DNA from 2 places in the Bacteroides ovatus genome. Region 2 is predicted to be linked to the other one. Evidence: riboswitches for the same ligand, from Rfam matches in the RefSeq annotation. Region 2 holds a riboswitch; the other holds the start of a gene.

Region 1 (3,146 bases), 1.7 Mb from region 2:
TATTGCGGTATTAACTAATACAGCGGAAGCTCCCAGTTCCATTGCTTCGGCAGCATGACTGGGTGCACCGATGCCTGCATCTACGACTACCGGGATACCTGCCTGTTCGATAATGATTTGCAGGAATTCTTTGGTCTGCAATCCTTTATTGGTACCGATTGGTGCACCGAGCGGCATAACAGTAGCTGCGCCCGCTTCTTCCAGACGTTTGCAGAGTACAGGGTCAGCCTGACAATAAGGCAACACGATAAAACCCAGTTTTACCAGTTCTTCCGTAGCTTTCAGTGTCTCGATAGAGTCAGGGAGCAGATAGCGTGGGTCCGGGTGAATTTCCAGTTTCAGCCAATTTGTTCCAAAGGCTTCGCGAGCCAGTTGTGCTGCAAAAACAGCCTCCTCTGCATTACGTACACCGGAAGTATTGGGCAATAGCTGAATATTCGGATGAATAATATGTTTTAGCATGTCATCCTCTTTGTTGTCCATGTCGATTCGTTTCATGGCAACAGTAACCATTTCCGTGCCTGAAGCCAGAATAGCTTGTTCCATTACTTCATTGGAATTGAATTTTCCTGTTCCCAGGAAAAGACGGGAGTTAAATTCGCGTCCCGCAATTACTAACTTTTCCATTCTATATATATTATAAATTAAATTACTGATTGTACATCATTGCTTTACGCATGATTCAGGATTCTATGTGTTTCTTCTACCGGATTATCCGCTCCGAGAATGGTTCCCGACAGGGCTATCCCGTTTACTCCTGTGTGAAGTATGGCAGGAATATCCTCATAAGTGATTCCTCCAATCGCTACTACGGGGATTTCGATATTCGCCTCTTTCATCTGTGAAAGGATGGAGGAATAGCCTTTCAATCCCAGTACAGGGCTTAAATTCTTTTTGGTGGTAGTAAACCGGAAAGGACCGATGCCAAGATAATCGGCACCGGCACGATAGTGCTGTACAACATCTTCGAATGTATTTGCAGTGCCGCCGATAATGAAAGCCTCTCCAAGAATTTGGCGGGCCTGGTCGATAGGCATATCCTTTTTGCCCAGATGCACACCGTCCACTTCCAGCTTTCGCGCCAGTTCAACGTGATCGTCCAGAACCAGGATTGCTTCGTGCTCTTTACAAAGCGGTTTCAGTTGCAGGGCTACTGCCTCCACTTCTTCGAGAGGAGCCTCTTTCATGCGTAGTTGGATCCATTTGCACCCGCCTTCGAGTGCCATACGTGCCGATTCGAGGTACGAGTACCGTTCGGTCTGATGCGTGATAAATTGTAGACTGACCATTCCCTTATCCTCCGCAAGCAGCTTTGATAATCACCAGGTTATCGTTCTCATGCAATATGAAACCCTCCCATTCGGTACGGGGAATCATTTTGTTGTTTACGGCGATAGCAATGCCTTGAACCGGAAGTTCGAGCTGTGCTGTCAGTTGTGTAAGGGTAGAGTCGGGAGTAATTTCCACCTCTTTGTTGTTCACTTGTACTTTCATTGTCCTATCAGAATAAATAAGTTGAAAGTAAATACAAAGAGCGTGCTTGAATGGAAAGGCGATAAGAAGAAACACAATCCCTACGTCAGTACTAACTGCCTCAGGTTCCTAGGGTATAATCTCAGCCCCTCATGGGGCACCCCTTTGTCTTTACGGGGGCAAAGTAAGTGAAAAAGAAACAGAAAAACACTAAATCAGTCGATTTTTTTTCATTTTTCTGTTGATTCCTGTTTTTTGATAGGATGAGAAAAGATAAATCGGGCACCATTTTTGTAATTCTTGTCAATCCAGATATCACCTCCCATATATTGGATGGTCAGTTTGCAGATAGCCAGTCCCAATCCTGTACCCTGTACGAACTCATTCAGCTTTTCGAAACGTTGGAATACCAGCTCCTGTTTATCTTCGGGAATTCCGGTGCCGGTATCAGTTACCGAGAACAGCATACATTGCTTTTCTTCGTCCACTTCATAATCCAGCGTAATGCTTCCTCCGGCAGGAGTGAATTTCAAGGCGTTGTTCAGCAGATTGATAATAATCTGTTGCAGGCGCAAGGGATCTGTGTAGAGCATGTAAGGCTCTTTAGGCATTTGCAGTTTGATGTCTACATCCATTGTCTTGTTCCGGTTGGTCAGGGTAATCATATTCTGGCAATGGTTCACCAGCTCACACCATTCATATTTGAATTGTAGCTTTCCTGATTCCAGGCGTGATATATCCAGTACATCACTAATCAGTTGGAGCAGCAGATTAGAGTTGGTCTGGACAATATCTGCGTATTCTTTCAGTTCGTTATTCTGCTCTACCGAACCGATAATCAGGCTGGAGAAACCGACAATAGCATTTAGCGGAGTTCGTATCTCGTGGCTCATATTCGAAACAAAGGCACTTTTCAGCTGATTAGCTTCTTCGGCGCGCTCTTTAGCATCACGCAATTCGACTTCAGACTCTTCCAGCTTCTTTTTATCTTCCCGTAGTTGTTTCGTAGTTCTTTCAAGGTGATTCTTCAGGATTTTAGTCCGGTAATAGTAATACAGCGAAATCATTAGACTTCCTACTAATACGAGAAATATAATCAGGATGAATTGTACTTCTGTCTTATAGGCCACAAAGAACGGGATGGGCTGATTGATTACCATTGAGTTAACAGGTAACTTCTTGTTTCCAAATCCCCATTCCTTTAGTTTCTTCGCATCAAATTTATATCTGTTGGGTAAGATATTGATGCTGCTGATACCCGTTTCCTTTTGGTCTAAAAAGCGGTAAGCATATTCTCCCATGCTTTTTCCCACTCCTTCATATTGCGGGACATATCCTCCGATAGCCCAGTAACCTATTGCGGTAGAAGTCATGCTGAACATAGGCAGGAGAGGATTGGCTTTGGAAAAAGCATAAACGGAGTTATTCATGTAAGTAATACCCCGGTTATCGATTCTCCAGATGCCAAGCAACATGACTGTGTTTCTGGGAAGATTGCGCAATTGACTGGCAGCCATATCGAGTGTATGGATGCGGCCATCGACGTAGGTGATAGACAACTGTGGGAAATGTTGCAGGTTTTTCTTGAACCATGCCAGTTCGGCAAGTCCGTTGTATGTGTTATCCGATACAAATACAAGGTGTTCTGTTTCCGGATAGAAATCCTGTATCAT
Region 2 (3,146 bases):
TTCTGCTTTGGGGTACGAGTCCGGATCGCCATCCGTATAATTGTTTCTTGTTGGCTCTTTTTGAGCAACCGAGAAAGAGGCATAGACACGATGGTTGGAAGTGATGTTCCAGTTTAATCCTACTTTCGGATTAAAGAAATCGAACTTTTTATCTACTGCCAGTGGACGCAGCGCATTTTTACTCCAGTCATATTTATCATTGTTTCCGTCGATGGTATAGTTGATGTGGCGATACTGGAGATCGGCATAAGCACTTAGTCCTCTAGTAAGATCGTAGTTCGCTTTCAGATAAATATTTCCATCGGTCTTCTTGGATTTGTTGCGGTAATATTCATGGTCGGGAGATAGAGAACCTACGTAGTTTTTCACCCAGGGAACTCTTCCGAAGTTATTGCCCCGGTATTGATTCAAACCACCTCCCAGAGACGCATTTAGCCTGTTAGCCATGTAATTGAGAGAAAAAACGCCGCCGCCGAATTTGTTGTCCATCTTCTTTTGACGGACTAAATCGCTTTTAGATACTTCGGTTCCATCTATTGTAAATGATTTTAAACCATATTCTATCAGGTATCTGCCGTCTTTGTACTCTTCGTAATAACCGTCACCTTTGGTATAATGTAAGGCAACGTTCAGATTCCAGGCTGTCGAGAAAGTATGATTGAAGAGAAGCTGATAATTCTTTTGCAGATAATTATCTGTTTGGTCGTCGTAATAATATTTTTTGCCGTTGGCATCAGTGTACATTTCCCCGCAAGGATTGTAGCGTCTGCCGAATTTTTCCATTTGCTCTTTTGTTGCGTATCCCCAAGCATGATATGTTTTTTCTTTTCCGGCAAATGCAATGAGCTTCACAGATGTGTTTTCTGCAAAATAACCTCCTTGCAGGTAGTAAGAGTTCAAGTCCACCGAAGCACGGTCTATGTATCCGTCCGTACCGATATTGGAAAGGCGGGCGTCAAACGTCCAGTGGTTATTGAGTAGGCCGGTTCCCACTTTCACTGTTTCCTTGTGCGTGTTGAACGAACCGTATGAACCATTGAATTCGGCGTATGGTTTCATAGATGCACCTTCGGTTTGCATATTGACACTGGCTCCGAAAGCACCTGCTCCGTTCGTCGATGTACCTGCTCCGCGCTGCACCTGCATATCTTTTACGGAAGAAGAAAAGTCGGGCATATTCACCCAGAACAGGTTATGGCTTTCGGCATCGTTCATCGGTATGCCGTTTACCGTGATGTTGATTCGTGTGCCATCGGTTCCACGTACGCGAAGTGTCGTATAGCCGATACCAGCTCCTGCATCCGATGTGGTCAGTGTGGAAGGAGTCATACTTAGCAGATAGGGGATATCCTGTCCGAAGTTTACCTTTTTGAGTTCTGCTTTGCCTATATTGGTGAATGCCACGGGAGTTTTGGCTGTGGCACGTGTGGACACTACCTGCACCTCTTGCAGGTTTACTACTCTCATACTATCCTTTGCACTCGTCTGTGCATGAACAGTGATACCTGCGCCCAATAAGGCGACGGCCATCCATACAATTCTTTTCATTTTTGCTTACTAATTAGTTCTCTACGCCGGCATTACCCGGATCAGATTCTATGGGTATGTTCTCAGCCCGTCATGTTAAGGCACCCCTACCAGTGAATCGGTGACAAAAATACTGCTTTTGCAGGAGGAAAGCAAAAAAAACTTTTAGATTCACTAAAAACAATATAACTTTGTAAATTGTTGAAATAACAAAACTGCATTTATTCACTTAATATATATTTAATTATGCTACTATTATTGCAAGCAACACAAGCTGCGGACTCTGTGCAAGTGGCTGCAGACGAATTAATGAAAGAGGCGATTGCCAATGCTGACGGATTGGATAAGCTTTCGCTGATTACTCAACAATTGATAGACTTCGGTATTCGTGCCGGAGAACGTATATTGATTGCGGTCCTTGTCTTTGTCGTCGGACGTTTCCTCATCTCGCTGCTCAACAAATTCATCAGGCGTCTGATGGATAAACGAAAAGTAGATGTAAGTATCAAAACTTTCGTTAGAAGTCTGGTCAATATTCTGTTGACAATCCTGTTAATCATTTCTGTTGTCGGTGCCTTGGGAGTTGAGACAACTTCATTTGCGGCTTTATTGGCTTCCGCCGGTGTCGCTGTCGGTATGGCTTTATCCGGTAATCTGCAAAACTTTGCCGGTGGACTGGTTATTCTTTTGTTCAAACCTTATAAAGTTGGCGATTGGATAGAAACACAGCAGGGATCAGCCGGTACAGTAAAAGAAATTCAGATATTCCATACCATCCTTACTACTGGGGATAATAAACTGATTTATATACCGAATGGTTCATTAAGTAGTGGAGTAGTGATTAATTACAGTCACCAGGAAACCCGCCGTGTAGAATGGATTATTGGTATAGATTATGGGGAAGATTACAATAAGGTTCAGCAGATAGTTCGTGATATTCTGGCTGAAGATAAACGTATCTTGAATGAACCTGCTCCGTTTATAGCTCTTCATGCGCTAGATGCCAGCAGTGTGAATGTGGTGGTACGTGTATGGGTAAATAGCGGAGATTATTGGGGTGTTTATTTCGATACCAATAAAGCTATTTACGAAACCTTCAATGAAAAAGGTATCAACTTCCCTTTCCCACAGCTTACTGTGCATCAGGGAAATTGATTGTTATACTCTGATAATTCAAAAAATAAGGGAGTTGTACTTAACGTGCAACTCCCTTATTTTTTGGAAAACTTGTCTGGTGTGATTGAATAAATCTCTTTTTTATTTTATACCGAAATCTTCGGCTAGTTCATATCTATCTTCTTTGATTCCCAGTACATGATTAATTTTTCTCCTTTTCTCGAGATCTTTAAAGTAGTTTTCCACAACCTGATAGAGATCGAAGTTAGTGGTTGATCCTGCGGCTAAATCGAGTGATTCCACCATCTTTTCTACGGCTTGATGGATTTTCTCTGCGTCTATCAGATGCAGTTCGTTGCTGTGTATTAAATATTTTTCCATGACTGCAATGTTTTTAATGTTATATAGGTATAACATCTTGCAGTCATGGAAAGTTCAATGATTGAATGTTAGATTTTGGCAAGCGCCTGATCCAAATCCGCAATCAGGTCATCAATATGTTC

Evidence for each region. Region 2 has a riboswitch for thiamine pyrophosphate ahead of Bovatus_RS11560 (TonB-dependent receptor). Riboswitches for the same ligand answer to the same signal wherever they lie in the genome.
Region 1: linked by a shared signal. The riboswitch ahead of thiS (sulfur carrier protein ThiS) and the one ahead of Bovatus_RS11560 (TonB-dependent receptor) in region 2 are both predicted to bind thiamine pyrophosphate.

Annotation. Positions count from the first base shown of each region.
Region 1 is NZ_CP012938.1:1,208,507-1,211,652, reverse strand. Features, by position in the region: gene Bovatus_RS04815 (thiazole synthase) at 1-627, opposite strand, end outside; gene Bovatus_RS04810 (thiamine phosphate synthase) at 672-1,289, opposite strand; gene thiS (sulfur carrier protein ThiS) at 1,294-1,494, opposite strand; TPP riboswitch at 1,555-1,648, opposite strand; gene Bovatus_RS04800 (sensor histidine kinase) at 1,704-3,146, opposite strand, start outside.
Region 2 is NZ_CP012938.1:2,898,120-2,901,265, reverse strand. Features, by position in the region: gene Bovatus_RS11560 (TonB-dependent receptor) at 1-1,548, opposite strand, end outside; TPP riboswitch at 1,550-1,646, opposite strand; gene Bovatus_RS11555 (mechanosensitive ion channel family protein) at 1,774-2,682, shown strand; gene Bovatus_RS11550 (hypothetical protein) at 2,785-3,024, opposite strand; gene Bovatus_RS11545 (O-acetylhomoserine aminocarboxypropyltransferase/cysteine synthase family protein) at 3,093-3,146, opposite strand, start outside.